2 regions of the Kitasatospora sp. Ki12 genome follow, and region 2 is predicted to be linked to the other one. Evidence: riboswitches for the same ligand, from Rfam matches in the RefSeq annotation. Region 2 holds a riboswitch; the other holds the start of a gene.
What was found. Region 2 has a riboswitch for S-adenosylmethionine ahead of ACYP53_RS24865 (IclR family transcriptional regulator). Riboswitches for the same ligand answer to the same signal wherever they lie in the genome.
Positions count from the first base shown of each region.

Region 1: linked by a shared signal. The riboswitch ahead of ACYP53_RS16935 (aminotransferase class V-fold PLP-dependent enzyme) and the one ahead of ACYP53_RS24865 (IclR family transcriptional regulator) in region 2 are both predicted to bind S-adenosylmethionine.

Region 1 covers NZ_BAAIHT010000001.1:3,823,463-3,830,930, reverse strand. Annotated here, with positions in the region: gene ACYP53_RS16955 (NYN domain-containing protein) at 1-341, opposite strand, end outside; gene ACYP53_RS16950 (hypothetical protein) at 682-945, opposite strand; gene ACYP53_RS16945 (rhomboid family intramembrane serine protease) at 1,147-1,929, shown strand; gene ACYP53_RS16940 (Lrp/AsnC family transcriptional regulator) at 1,971-2,252, shown strand; gene ACYP53_RS16935 (aminotransferase class V-fold PLP-dependent enzyme) at 2,286-3,698, opposite strand; SAM riboswitch class IV at 3,749-3,867, opposite strand; gene trpD (anthranilate phosphoribosyltransferase) at 4,114-5,190, opposite strand; gene ACYP53_RS16925 (response regulator) at 5,310-5,735, opposite strand; gene ctaE (aa3-type cytochrome oxidase subunit III) at 6,131-6,751, shown strand; gene qcrC (cytochrome bc1 complex diheme cytochrome c subunit) at 6,939-7,468, shown strand, end outside.
Region 2 covers NZ_BAAIHT010000002.1:1,686,298-1,693,765, forward strand. Annotated here, with positions in the region: gene ACYP53_RS24855 (helix-turn-helix domain-containing protein) at 1-331, opposite strand, end outside; gene ACYP53_RS24860 (threonine/serine exporter family protein) at 656-1,909, shown strand; gene ACYP53_RS24865 (IclR family transcriptional regulator) at 1,963-2,676, opposite strand; SAM riboswitch class I at 2,877-3,018, opposite strand; gene ACYP53_RS24870 (lanthionine synthetase C family protein) at 3,322-4,566, shown strand; gene ACYP53_RS24875 (LuxR C-terminal-related transcriptional regulator) at 4,674-5,741, opposite strand; gene ACYP53_RS24880 (helix-turn-helix transcriptional regulator) at 6,009-6,767, shown strand; gene ACYP53_RS24885 (TetR/AcrR family transcriptional regulator) at 6,849-7,409, opposite strand; gene ACYP53_RS24890 (epoxide hydrolase family protein) at 7,447-7,468, shown strand, end outside.

The DNA.
Region 1 (7,468 bases), on a different contig from region 2:
ACCAGCCGGCTCCAGCCCGCCGAGCGCACCAGGTAGGCCGCGGCCGCGACGTCCATCGGATCGGCGGCGCCCGGGACACTGCCCGACTCCAGCGCCCGCACCAGGTCCGGCTGCCCCAGCCGCAGCCGCTCCGCTATCCGCACCCGGAACGCCGGCTCCGCCTCCAGCGCGGCCGCCAGCGCGGTGGCCGCGTACTTGGCCCGCCGCGCGGGGGTGAACTTCACGTACTGACGCAGGCTCTGCGGGAGCTCGCCCGGCGGCAGTCCGCCCAGCGCGTCCGAGGCCAGCCCGACCACCCGCCGGCGCACCCCCTCGGGCAGCGGCCGGTCCAGCTTCTCCACGACCCGCTCCGGCTCGGAGCCGGCGGCGTGCTCGACGTCCCCGGAGGCCGGGACCTCCGCTGCACCCTCGACACTCCCGGCGCCCTCGGACCCGACGGCTCCGGACGCGGCGCTCCCCGCCGGGCCCGTCCCGGCCTCCGGCGCCTGCGCAGCGGGCCGAAGCCCCTGCGCTTCGCCGGGCTCCTTCGCTGCGTCCACCACGTCCTCGGCTCCGATCCTGTTCTCCGGCGGGGTACGGCCGCGACCGCCCCCTGTCGTCACGCTCCGTACGTCTTGTTCTCTGTCATTGTCCCGTGCGGCGGACGGGCGCGCCGCGCACCGCCCGCCGAAGCTGCGGGGGTCAGCCCTGCTCGGCCGGGGCCTCCACGCCCTCGGCGCCCGGACGGGCCACCAGTTCGACCTGGTCCACGGCGTTGCACCAGCGGCAGCGCACCGACTCGACGGTCTCGCTCAGCACCTCGGTCTCCTCGACCTTGGAGTCGCCGGCCAGGTCGAAGTGCAGGAACTCGGTCACCCGCGCGGTGCGGGTCACGTCGAACCGGGTGAGGTTTCCGCACAGGGTGCAGCGCCAGCGCGTCTCGGCGGTCAGAGCGGGGACGGTCATCGGGGGTCCTCTCGGGTGGTCCCTTCGTGGGCTAGGCGCTCCCCCCGGAGCCCCGGCATCGGCGGCGGGAGGCGGGATTGCCCGCCCCAAGCCTATTGCCTGGGGCAACCACCACGACCACCGGTCAGCGGAATAGCGGGGCTAGTCCACCTGCCGTAAACCGCCGTGTCACCTGCGGCGCCCGGAGGGATGCTTGGCCGCATGGCGCTCGCGGCCCCCGACCACACCGCCGAGCGGGGCGGCCGGCCGGACGCGCCCGCCCCGGCGGTCACCTACGCCCTGATCGCGGTCAACACCCTGGTCTTCCTGCTCGGCCCGGCCGCCGGCCTCAATCCGCTGTACGGCACCGGCCAGGCCCGGGTCTGCGCGGAGCAGCGGTACGAACAGCGCTGGGGCGCCGTCCCGGCCGAACTGCTGAGCGGACGGACGCTGACCGCCGAACAGCTGGCCGAGGCCCCCGACCCCGTCCCCGGCTGCCCGGCCGCCCCGACCCCGGGCAAGCACCCGGCGCTGTCCGCCCTCACCGGCCTCTTCCTGCACGCCGGCTGGCTGCACCTGCTGGGCAACCTGCTCTTCCTCCACGTCTTCGGCCCCACCGTCGAACGCCGGCTGGGCCGGGCCCGGTACGCCGTCTTCTACCTGGCCGCCGGCAGTCTGGCCGCGTACGGCTTCGCGCTCGCCGAGGCGCACTCGCCGGACTCGACCCGGGTGCTCATCGGGGCCTCCGGCGCGATCTCCGGCGTCCTGGGCGCCTATCTGCGCTTCCACCCCCGGGCCCGGGTGACGACCCTCGTCCCGCTGCTGCTCTTCCTGCCGCTGCGCTTCCCGGCCTGGCTGGTGCTGGGCCTCTGGTTCGCGCTGCAGTGGTGGTCGGTGCACTCGGCGGGCCCGGGGGTGGCCTACCTGGTCCACGTGATCGGCTTCTCGGCCGGCTTCCTCTACGCCTGCACCGTGGTCCGCCACCCCCCGCGACGACCCGGCTGACGCCCGATACGCTGGCGGCACCTCACAAAGGAGCCCGAACAGTGATCACCGCCATCGTCCTGATCAAGACCAGTGTCGACCGCATCCCGGAGATCGCCGAGGCCATCGCTTCCATCGAGGGGGTCAGCGAGGTGTACTCGGTGACCGGCGGCTACGACCTGGTGGCGATGGTCCGGGTGCGCCGTCACGACGACCTGGCCGAGGTCATCCCCGGCCGGCTCAACAAGGTCCCGGGCGTGGCGCACACCGAGACCCAGATCGCCTTCCGCACCTACTCCCAGCACGACCTGGAAGCCGCCTTCGCCCTCGGCCTGGACGAGTAGTGACGACCGGCACCGACCGGCGGGGAGCCCGGCTCAGCCCTCCCGGCGCGTGTCGGCCACACAACGGCCGCCCTCGTTGCGGTAGTTCCACGCCGCGCCGTCCGTGACCAGCTCGCGGACGGCGGTCAGGAAGCGGTCGACGTGCTCGTCCGGAGTCCCGGCCCCGAAGCTCACCCGGATCGCGTTCAGGCTGCGCTCGCCCGGCAGCGACGGCTCCGGCGCGCCGCACTCGGACGGGGCCACGTCCTCGTCCCCGAGCAGGGTCCGCACCAGCGGGTGGGCGCAGAACAGGCCGTCGCGCACCCCGATGCCGTACTCGGCGGACAGCGCGGCCGAGAAGTGCGAGCTGTTCCAGCCCCGGACGACGAAGGACAGCACGCCGACCCGCGCCGAGCCCTCCCCGAACAGGTTGAGCACCTTGACCTGCGGGATCTCCGCCAGCCCCGCGGTCAGCCGGTCGACCAGCTGCCGTTCCCGGGCCTCCAGCGCGTCGAAGCCCGCCTCGCCCAGCGCCCGGCAGGCGGAGGCGATCGCGTAGGCGCCGATGACGTTCGGCGAACCGGCCTCGTGCCGGGCCGGTCCGGTGTGCCACTGCACGGCCACCGAGCCGTCCGTCTCCCGGGCCACCGTGCGGGTCGCCCCGCCGCCGGCCAGGTACGGTTCCGCCTCGTCCAGCCAGTCCGCCCGGCCGGCCAGCACCCCGGCGCCGAACGGCGCGTAGATCTTGTGGCCGGAGAAGGCGATCCAGTCGACGTCCAGTTCGCGCACCGAGACCCGGTGGTGCGGGGCCAGCTGGGCGGCGTCCAGGACCACCCGGGCGCCGTGCCGGTGCGCGGTCGCGGTCAGCTCGGCCACCGGCCAGAGCTCGCCGGTCACGTTGGAGGCGCCGGTGACGCACAGCAGCTTCGGGCCCTCGGGCGCCCCGGCGAGCGCCGCGTCCAGGGCGGCCACCGCCTCGGCCCGCGAACGCGGCGCGCGCAGGTAGGTGACGGCCAGTCCGGCGTGCGCCCAGGGCAGCAGCGAGGCGTGGTGCTCGGTCTCGAAGGCGAACACCCGGGTGCCGGCCGGGACGGCGGAGGCCAGCAGGTTGAGCGAGTCGGTGGTGGCCCGGGTGAAGACCACCTGGTCGCCCTCGCGCAGGTCGAGGAACTCGCCGACGGTGCGGCGGCTCTGCTCGAACAGGTCGGTGGAGAGCTGCGAGAGGTACCCGGCACCGCGGTGCACGCTGCCGTAGTACGGGGCGTAGGCGGCGACGTCGTCCCACACCCGCTGCAGCGCGGGCGAACTGGCCGCGTAGTCGAGCGCCGCGTAGCCGACCTTCTCACCGTTGACGAGCGGGACCTGGACGTCGGCACCGAGGACGGCGAGCGGGGTGCCCGGGAGGGGTCGCGCGGAGCGCGCCGAAAGAAGGGTGGCGGCGGGAGACGGGTGGGCGGAAGTCGACATGAGGATGCACTCCTTCGAGGTCTGGGACCCCGGGAGTGTCAGTCGTCGGGCGTCCGCGCTTGTCGCACGGACGGCATGCCGTGACGACCCGGTCCTCACCCAGGGCACCCCGCCACGGACGGAGGGTTGCCGGACAGCGAGCTGGGGCTTTGCGCTGTCACTCATGACCTGCCGAAGACTCTAGGTCGCGTCCGCCGGGTGGTCAAACAGGCATCCACCATCCGGACGGCGCCTTCGCCCGCTCGCCTCCGGGGCGCTCCGACCCGGCGCCGACGCTCGTCGCTCCGGCGCTCGTCCCTCGCTTGTCGCTCCTCAACTTTCGGCACCGGCGCGCCCCTTCGGCTCGGGGCGGCCCCTTCGGCTCAGAGCACGGAAGCCCGCACCGGCGTACCGGTACGGGCTCCCGACTGCCGTCTCAGCCGCGGGTGGTGGCGTCCGACCAGCGGCGCAACAGCTCCTGCGCGGCGCCCGAGTCGATGGCCTCCGCGGCCCGCACCATGCCCGCCGCGAGCTGCTCCGCCAGCGGTGCCTCGCCCAGGTCGAGCGCGACCAGCGCCGCCGCCGTGTTCAGCAGGACGGCGTCCCGCACCGGCCCGCGCTCCCCCGCCAGCAGACGGCGCGCGACCTCGGCGTTGTACGCCGGGTCCCCGCCGCGCAGCGCCTCGATGCCGACCAGCTCGATGCCGACGTCCCGCGGGTCGAAGGAGGTCTCGGTGACCACCCCGTCGCGCACCACCCACACCCGCGAGGTGGTGGCGGTGGTCAGCTCGTCCAGTCCGTCGTCGCCGCGGAAGACCAGCGCGGTCGAGCCGCGCCGGGCGAGGACGCCGGCGATCAGCCCGGCGAGCCGGGTGTCGAAGCAGCCGACGGCGTGGGAGGTGACCTTGGCCGGGTTGGTCAGCGGGCCGAGGAGGTTGAACGCGGTCGGCACCCCGAGGTCACGCCGGGCGGTGGCCGCGTGCCGCATCGAGGGGTGGAACTTCGCCGCGAAGCAGAAGGTGAGCCCGACCTCCTCGGCCACCTCGGCGACCCGCCGGGCGGACAGGTCCAGTGCGATGCCGAGCTTCTCCAGCACGTCGGAGGACCCGCTGGACGAGGAGGCGGCCCGGTTGCCGTGCTTGACCACCTTGGCGCCGGCCGCCGCGGCGACGATCGCCGACATCGTGGAGATGTTGACGGTCTTCGCCCGGTCCCCGCCGGTGCCGACGATGTCCACCGCCGGGCCGGGGATGTGCAGCGGCTCGGCGTGCGCGTACATCGCGTCCACCAGACCGGTGACCTCGTCGACCGTCTCGCCCTTGGCCCGCAGCGCGATCATGAACCCGGCCACCTGCGCGGGGGACGCCTCGCCGCTCATGATCCGGTCCATCGCCCACGCGGTGGACGAGCGGTCGAGGTCCTCCCCCTTCAACAGCGCCGTCAGGAGGTCCGGCCAGGAGCGGACCACCTGCGCGGGGTCGCTACCGCCGTTCGCAGGGTTCACGTTCACCATGGCTGACTCCAGCTGTTGTCGGTTCCCCCGCTCCCGGGGGACGTCCGTACGGATGGAGCCAGCCTATCGAGCGGCGGGTGCCTACGGCCCCGTCTTCTCTCCTACTGAAATAACGCAGGTCAACGAGTGGCCGGCGCCCGCTTCGCCAGCCGGGCCCGGAGCAGGGTGGCGACCGCCTCGGCCAGCGCCACCGGGTCCACCGGGTGGGAGATCGCGGCATCGGCCCTGCTCCAGGCGGCGAGCCAGGAGTCCTGCGGCCGGCCGATCAGCACCAGCACCGGCGGGCAGCCGTAGATCTCGTCCTTCAGCTGACGCCCGAGCCCCAGCCCGCCGGCCGGGACGGCCTCGCCGTCCAGCACGCAGAGGTCCACGCCGCCCTTCTCCAGCGCCTTGAGCACCGCGGGGGTGGTCGCGCACTCCAGGTAGGACAGCTCCGGAAGATCCTCGGCGGGCCGACGGCCGAGCGCCGTCAGCACCTGCTCGCGGGTGTTGCGGTCGTCGCTGTAGACGAGGACGGTGAGCGTCTCATCGGTCGTGTACGCCATGGACCCTGCTCCCTCAAGTGTGATCCGGACCACGTTCGCCTGATCCGGATGCTACTCCCGATCACCCGCCGCCGAGTCCCCCTCGCGCACGTTGCCGCTCAAGCCGCCGCGCCCGGGGCTCACCCGGCTGGCGGAGGGGCCGTCACCCGGAACCGCCCGTTCCCCCGTACGGCCCACCCCGGCTCCCCGCCCTTACCTCCTGCGGCTACGCCGACCGTGCAACGACGCGCCGGGCAACGGGGTCGTGGACCCCTCAGAGGAACCGTCAGAAAAGGGACACGCCGCTGCTCAACCCCCGTCCGGGCACCCCGCCACCCCTCAAGCGGGCATACCGCACGCACCGGACACTCCGAGGGACACCCCCCGGCGTGAAGACGGAATAAGGGACCGACATAATGTCCGTCGTGGCGACAGCAACAGCAGTAGAAACCGGGCACGCGCACGGATCGGTCAACCGGCCGAACATGGTCAGCGTCGGAACGATCGTCTGGCTCAGTTCCGAGTTGATGTTCTTCGCGGCCCTCTTCGCGATGTACTTCACGCTCCGCTCCGTCAAGGGAGCCGAGTTCTGGACCGAGAAGGCCCACGCGCTCAACGTGCCGTTCTCCTCGGTCAACACCACGATCCTGGTGCTCTCCTCGCTGACCTGCCAGCTCGGTGTGTTCGCTGCCGAGCGCGGTGACGTGAAGAAGCTCCGGGCGTGGTTCATCCTCACGTTCGCAATGGGCGCGATCTTCATCGGCGGCCAGGTGTACGAGTACACCGCGCTGGTCAAGGAGGACGGCCTGTCCCTGTCCTCCGACCCGTACGGCACGGTGTTCTACCTGACCACCGGCTTCCACGGCCTGCACGTGACGGGTGGTCTGATCGCCTTCCTGCTGGTCCTGGGACGGACGTACGCAGCCAAGCGCTTCACGCACGAGCAGGCCACCGCCGCGATCGTCGTGTCGTACTACTGGCACTTCGTCGACGTCGTGTGGATCGGCCTGTTCGCGACCATCTACCTGATCAAGTAACCAGCTGATCAGGTCGCTGGCCACCGGCTGCGGCCCCCGCCCTCACCGGCGACGGGCCGCTTCTGCCGGTGCCGACGCTCCCACCGACCGACCGCGCGCGCAGCCCTAGACAGGCAGCCTCGTGCCGGCCAGACCGGCCGCCGGGTGCACCCACCAGTCGACCAGATCCTGACACCGGGGTTATTCCGTGAAAAAGCTCTCCGCACGACGGCGCCACCCATTGGCGGCGCTGGTCGTCCTACTTCTCGCCCTGGCGGCAACCGGGGGGCTGTACGCCGCGTTCGCGCCCGCCGACAAGGCGCAGGCCGACGTCGCCGCGCAGTCGCTCGCGATCGATGAGGGCAAGAAGCTCTTCGCCGTCGGTTGCTCCTCCTGCCACGGCCTGAACGGCCAGGGCAGCAGTGACGGTCCGAGCCTGGTCGGCGTCGGCTCCGCCTCCGTCGACTTCCAGGTCGGCACCGGCCGCATGCCGGCCCAGCAGCCCGGCGCCCAGGTGCCGCGCAAGAAGAACATCTACACGCAGGCGGAGATCGACCAGCTCGCCGCCTTCGTCGCCTCTCTCGGCCCCGGCCCGGTGACCCCGAAGGAGGAGCAGTACACCTCGACCAACCCCGAGGACATCTCCAAGGGTGGCGAGCTGTTCCGCACCAACTGCGCCCAGTGCCACAACTTCGCCGGCCAGGGCGGTGCCCTGACCAAGGGCAAGTACGCCCCGTC
Region 2 (7,468 bases):
CCCGGCCGACGATCGCCCCGCGCGCCACCGGCGGGGCGGCCGGCACCGGCAGCGCCACCGGATCGTCGCCGAGCGGGTGCCGGCGGGCGGACTCCTCGAAGTCCGTCCGGCTGCGGCCCTCCAGCCGCAGCGCGTCCGCCAGCAGCCGCACGGTCTCGTTGCGGGGCCGGCGGACCCGGCCGGCCTCCATGTCCCGGATCGCCCGCACGCTCAGGGTGGCGTGGTCGGCCAGGCACTGCTGGGTCAGCCCGATCCGCTCGCGCCGTACCCGCAGCAGCTCTCCGAAGCCCGCCGCCGTCCTCACCGCTTGCACCGACTGCCCGCTGTCCATGCCTCGTCTGCCCTTCCGTGGTTCGGACACTCACTGGAGGCCCGGTCCGGCGGCGTGAGCACCGGGCACCCGTACGGCCCGTGGTCCGGCCGTACGGGACCCGGTGGTCAGGCTGTGGCCTCCGAACCGGTTCCCTCCGGTTCCCGATGCTCCAGGCTCGGCGTCTACGCGCGATCAACGGCCGATCACCGGCCCCACCCGCGACCTTCACGCCTGCCCCACATCCCGTGCGGGGCCCTCCGGAAACGGGGGCACGGCCGGGAGGGAAGCGGACGGACCGGGGCACAGGCGGACCGAAGCGGGCGGGGTGGGACGATACCTGCCATGTCCAGAAAGTCTCCGCCGGTCCGGGACGCCGCCGCCCCGCCCGATCCGCTCCGCCGTCTGCTGCTCGACCTGGGGGAAGCCCTGCTCGGCGGTGGTCTGCCCGTCCACGAGGTGGAGGAGGAACTCCGCGGACTGGGCCGGGCGCTGGGGGCGCCGGAGGTACGGGTCGCCGCGCTGACCAACGGCCTGTTCGTCGCGCTGACCGCCGACGAGGGCACCCGGTTCCAGCCGGTGGGCGCCGCGCTTCGCTTCGAGCAGACGGCGGACGTCCTGCACCTGGTGCACCGGCTGCGGGCGGGCGAGCTGGACGGACCCCGGGCGCTCGCCGAACTGGACCGGATCCGGCGGGCGCCGGCCCGCTGGCCCGGCTGGGTGGCGGACCTCGGGGCGCTGCCCGTCGGGGTCGGGGTCTGCCTGTTCCTGCAGCCGGCGGCGGCCAACGTGCTGGCGGCCGGGCTCGGCTCGCTGATCGTGGTGGGGCTGACCGTGCTCGCGCGGCGCCTGCCGTACCTGCGGCCGCTGCTGCCCGTCACCGCCGGGTTCCTGGTGGCGCTGCTGGTCCTGTCGCTGGCCCGCGCCTCCCTGCTGGACGGCCCCCTGCGGACGATCGTGGCCACCCTGGCGATCCTGCTGCCGGGCGGGCTGCTGGTCACCGGCCTGTCGGAGATCGCCGCGGGCGCGGCCAGCGCGGGGACCGCCCGGCTGGTGTCCGGCGCGGTGCAACTGGCGCTCTTCCTGGCCGGGGTGGCGGCGGCCGCGACGGCGATCGGCCTGCCGGCCGCCGCGCTGGCCAACGTCCAGGTGGCGAAACCGAGCTGGTGGGTGATCGGGCTGGGGCTGGCGGTCGCGGTGGCCGGAGTGGTGGTCAACGTCCACGCCCCGCCCGCGGCCGTCCCGTGGATCGTCGTGGTGATCGCGGTGAGCGTGACCGTCCAGGTGGTGGTGGGATCGGTGCACGGCGCGGCCATCGGCGGCCTGGCCGGGGCGGTCTCGGCGGCGGTCGCGGCGACCCTGGTGCACTGGCTGCCCGGCGGCCCGCTCTGGCAGGTGCTCTACCTGCCGGCGTTCTGGATCGTGGTGCCGGGCTCCTTCGGCCTGCTGAACACCGCGCAGATCGAGGTCGGGAACGGCGCCCAGTCGGTGCTGGCGGCCGTCTCGGCGGTGTTCGGGGTGTCGATCGGCACCCTGATCGGCGCCGTGGTCAGCCGGATCCCCCGCCCCTCCTTCGCCGTCGCCCGGCCCCGGACCTGAACCGGGCGGCGCGACGGCGAGTTTCGGGCGGGGGCGGGGAGGGGCGGGGCCGGTCAGGGGTGGCGCAGCGCCTCGGTGAGCCGGGTGGCCGCCTCCATGACGGCCTGGGACAGCTGGGCGCCGGGGTGGCGGGTGAGCCGTTCGATCGGGCCGGACACCGAGACCGCGGCCACCACCCGGTTGGACGGACCCCGGACCGGCGCGGAGACCGAGGCCACCCCGAGCTCGCGCTCGCCGATCGACTGCGCCCAGCCGCGCCGCCGGACGCCGCTCAACGCGGTGGCGGTGAAACGGGCGCCCTGGAGGCCCCGGTGGAGCCGCTCCGGCTCCTCCCAGGCCAGCAGCACCTGGGCGGCCGAGCCGACCTTCATCGGGAAGGTGATGCCCACCGGGACGGTGTCCCGCAGACCAGAAAGCCGCTCGGCGGCGGCCACGCAGATCCGGACCTCGCCCTGCCGCCGGTAGAGCTGGGCACTCTCCCCGGTGACGTCCCGCAGGTGGGTCAGGACCGAGCCGGCGGCGGCCAGCAGCCGGTCCTCGCCGGCGGCCGCCGAGAGTTCGGAGAGCCGGGGGCCGAGGACGAAGCGTCCCTGCAGGTCCCGGGAGACCAGCCGGTGGTGTTCGAGCGCGACCGCGAGCCGGTGGGCGGTGGGCCGGGCCAGGCCGGTGGCGGCGACGAGCCCGGCCAGGGTCGCGGGACCGGCCTCCAGGGTGCCGAGGATCGAGGTGACCTTGTCGAGCACGCCGACGCCACTCGTGTTCTGCATGGGATGGGTACTCCGTCTCAAGTCCCGTGAGCGGCGGGTGGGTCCGGCTCACGGAGGCTCCACGCGGGGAGCCTGGGGGGTGGTCAGCGCGGACGGGCCGGGGAAGTCGGCCGAGAGCCTGCGCCGGGCACGAGACGGGTACGCGAAAGGGCCGGGGCGGGAAGCGCCCGGGCGAAGGACAGCACAGAGAGCACCGTGTCTCCTCATCTTTCCCGCGCCACAGTGGCGACAGGCCGGAGTTGGCACTGACCCGGACGGCACGGCGCGTACTTCGGACGCCGGGTCGAACGGGGAGTTGCCGGGGCTTCGTAGGGCCGGTCCCTCCACCCCTCTGGATGATTCGCCAGGAACCATACAAGATTCCCCGGCCCGCCCGCCAAACCTTTGCCCCGGCCCCACGCCCGGCCCGCGAGCCGAAGGGGCGCGCCGACGACCGGCACTTCCCCCACCCCGGTTGGCACGAAGGTGGCGGATCGGGGCCGTCGACCCCGCGGACGGCGGGTGGCAGGGTCGGAAGCAGCCCGCGACCGGCGGGATCCACTGCAGGCAGGGGGGCACCCATGACGACGACATCCGACACCCGGGCGGCCGCCGGACCGGGCGCGGGCGGCCCCCGGCCGCGGACCGCGGGCTGAGGCGGGCACCGTGGACGACCGCTCCGAGCGCCACCGCCTCACCGACCCGCCGCGCCACCACGCCCCCGCCCGCGCCGAGCGCCCGGACGGACGGTTCACCGCCACCACCGAGCGCAACTCCACACCTCCGCACGAGAGTTGGCCGAAGGCCCCGGCGTCGGACACCGAGGCCTGGCGCCCGGTACTGGACTCGCTGGCGGACGGCATCCTGGCGACGGCCACGCCCGACCGGACGGACCGTCTCTTCCCAAGTGACGTCCAGCAGTTCGACCCCGGCCACGGCGGACTCGGCCTCGCCTACGGCGCGGCCGGCGTGCTGTACGCGCTGCACGCCTGCGGCCGCCCAGCCCCGGCCGAGCACGTCGACTGGCTGGTGGCCCGCGCCGCCGCCGCGCCGGACCTGCCGCCCGGACTGTACGACGGGCTGACCGGCATCGCCTGGGCGCTGGCCCGGCTGGGCCGGCGGGAGGCGGCCTGCGCGATGATCGAGCGGGTGATCGCCGCCGAGCCGCCGGCCGACCCCGGGCTCGGCTCCGGACGGGCCGGCCTCGCGCTCGGACTGCTCGACCTGGCCGAGGCGGTCGGCCGGCGCGGCCTCGCCACCTGGGCACTGGCGCTCGGACACGAGCTGGCCCGGGAGGAGCCCGCGCCACGGCTGCGCGGTCCGCTGGACGGCTGGAGCGGGCAGGCCGCGCTGTTCCTGCGGCTGCACGGGCACACCGGCGACCCGGGCTGGCTCACGGCGGCCGAGACGGCGCTGGGCCGCGAACTCGACGGCGCAGACATCGGCGACGGGATGCTCGTCCTGGTCGAGGACCGCTACCGCCGCAAGCTCCCGTACCTGGCGGCGGGCGGTGTCGGCACCGCGGGCCTGATCGCCGAACTGGCCCTGCGCACCGGCCCGGACCGGCTGCCCGCCCGGTTAGCCGAGGCGCTGGCGGCCGCCGCACTCTTCTGCCGGCCTGACCCGGTCACCGCGCCCGACCTTGTCGCCGCGCCCGGCCTGTTCGAGGGCCGGGCCGGGCTGCTGCTGCACCTGCTGCGGACCGGGCACCCGGCCGAGGCCGACCGCCAGCTGCGCCTGCTGGAGTCGCAGGTGATGAACCACCGGGGTGGCCCGGCATCCCCGGGCGGCCGCTCGATGCGGCTCTCGGCCGACCTCGCCACCGGCGCCGCCGGGATCCTGACCGCCCTGCACGAGGCGGTGCTCGGCCCGGTGCCGCTGCCCGGCCTCACGGACTTCCCCCGGCCCTGACGGCGCCCGGGACCGACCGCCCAGTCGACGACGTCGCTGCCCGCCGGCCCCACCCGGCGGGCAGCCGCCCGTCCCGGCTCATCCCCCGCCCCGCGCGCCCGCCGGTGTCAGCAGGGCGCCGTGGCGTCCGCCGGGAAGGTCAGCCCCTCCCGCTCGGCCAGCACCCCGGCCTGGAACCGGCTCTGCGCGCCGAGCCGCTGCAGCAGCTCGGCGATGTGGCGCCGGCAGGTGCGGGTCGACATGCCCAGCCGGCGCGCGATCGTGTCGTCCTTCTCCCCCGCCGCGAGGAGCACGGCGATCACGTCCTCCACGTCGCGGGACACCGTACGGACCGCGGTCTGCGCGGTGTCGTACGGAACGGCCTGGCTCCACTCGTGCTCGAAGAGCCGGACGAAGTACGCCACCAGGGACGGCTCCCGGACCAGCAGCGCCGCGCCGCCGGCCGGCCGGGCCGGTACGAGGGCCGTCGTCCGGTCCACCACGACCAGCCGGCCCGGCACCTCGGCCCTGGTCCGGATCTCCGCCCCCGCGGCGATGACCAGTTCCGTGTAGGAGCGGGTCGGGTGGTCGAAGCGGGTCAGGTGCTGGTGGACGCACCGCAGCCGGACGCCCCGCTCCAGCATGTCCAGGTCCCGGGGCAGCGCCTCCACCAGGGCCGCTCTCGGATGCCCGCCGCCCGGCTGGACCGCCAGCACCTCCTCCCGCGCGGCGCCCAGCACCGAGTCGAGGGCCGAACGGACCACGTGCCGGTCCTCCAGCAGCCGGACCGAGCCGTCCGAGCCGCCGCCCTGCGAGTGGTACACCGGTTCCAGCGAGGCCACCTCGGCGCGCAGCCTGGCCAGTTCGGCCTGGCGGCGGCCCAACTCGGCCTCCTCGACCCGCAACCGGGCCTCCGCCTGCCCGGTCAGCCGCGCCGCGGCCGCCTCCGGGCCGACCGCCGCGAGGCGGCCGGGCCCCTCCCCCGGACGCTGGACCAGCAGGCAGAGCGCCACCAGCAGGTCGACGGCCCGCCGGCACTGCGCCTCGGTGAGCCCGAGCTCGTCGGCGATCCGCCCCCGGTCGGCGGGCTCGAACCCCCGGTGCCGCACCGCCCACTCGTAGACCAGCCGGGCCTCGTGATCGAGCAGCGCCGCACGCCCCGACGGCCGAACCGTGCCCGCATTGGTCGGATTCATCCACCCCTCCTCAGTCGGCCAACATCTTCCTGTCACCCTCCGGCCCCTGGCGTCCGCCGCCCGCGGTGGCGACTATCGAACAGCCGCCAGGGCATCGCACCGAACACCGGACACGGTGCGGATCGCCCCGGCTGTCACGAGGGGTGCCAGGAAAGAACGGAGAAGGGTCCGCGCCGCGTTCACCGCGCCCGGCCCGGCCACCGGCACTCCCCGAGCTCCCCCACCCCGCGGGAGCCGTCCCCCGACCCCCACCAAGGGAGCCACGGAATGGACACCCGGTTCTCCATCGACCCCGCCCCGGAGACCGCCCCCGCCCCCAGGATCCACCACGACGCCCTCGATCCGACGGCGGCGCGCACGGCGGTCCGCGAGCGGCTGGCGCGAGCCCGCGAGGTCTCGCTCTGCTGCCCCGGCGGCGACCCGACCGGCGCGGCGCTGGCCGAGCTGGTGCTCACCGGTCTCCCCCGCGGCCGGCCCGCCTCACGCACCCGGATCGTCCACCAGCACCCCGCCCGGTTCCACCTCACCACCCAGCACCAGGCCCGGACCGCCGCGGGCGTCGGCGCCGAGGTACGGACCACCGGGGAGAGCTGCGGCGCCATGCTGGTCGTCGACCGGGAGTGCGTCTTCCTGCCGGAGCGTGAACGGGCCGCCGGACTGGTCCTGGTGACCCAGCCCTCCGTGGTGGCCCACCTCGCCGACTCCTTCGAGACGCTCTGGCACCAGGGCGCCGCCTTCCGCAGCGGACCGGCCGCCGCCCGCGCCGTCTCCGACGAACTGCGCACCACCATCCTGCGGCTGCTGGCCGACGGGCTGAAGGACGAGGTCATCGCCCGCCGGCTCGGCCTCTCCCTGCGCAACTGCCGCCGCCACATCGCCGGCCTGTACAGCGCGCTGGGCGCCGAGAGCCGCTTCCAGGCGGGCGTACTGGCCGAACGCCACGGCCTCACGGCGAACCGGCCGGCCCCCGGCGGCCCCTGGCCGACGGTGGTCGACCGTTCGACCTTCAGCCTGCCAGTACCGTGACCGCGATGGTCGGACAGACGCCGACGACCGCACCGCAGGTGCTGACCGGAAGCGGAGTCCCAGTACTTCTTGCTGTCGTGCTCACCCGTCGGCGAGGCGTTGGATGGTGGCGCTCAGCCAGGCTTGGAGATCGGCGGGGTCGCCGAGTTCGGAACGTAGGACCCGGCGGCGGGTCGAGACGCCGAGCACGAAGGCGTCGATCGCTGCGGCTCGGCTGCGGGCGTCCGCGTCGTCCAGGCCGCTGTCGCGCAGGTAGCGGTGCAGCGGCTCCAGTGAGTGCGTGTCGAGGAAGGCGGCCAGCGCCTCCGCTGCCTCCGGGCGTTCGCCGGACGCGCGGTGCAGCACGAGCAGTGGATCCTCTCCGGGTGCGCCGAACCAGCGCTGGACGATGCTCGCCGCAAGGCGCGAACCCAGCGCGGAACGGTCGCCGTCGAAGGAGGTGGAGACCGGGATCTCCACCCGGGTTGCCGCCAGGAAAAGGCCGTCCTTGCCGCCGAAGTAGCGCGTGATGAGGTTGGGCGACACCCCGGCCGCGTCGGCCACGCCTTTGACCGTGATCGCCGCGTACCCGTGCTGGGCGAACTGGCGTTGCGCGTGTTCCAGGATCCGCTGCCTGGTGGCGGCAGCATTGCGCGAATTCATGTGTACGAGCATACACATCATGTGTACGCTGATACACATGAATGACGAGATGCGGGAAC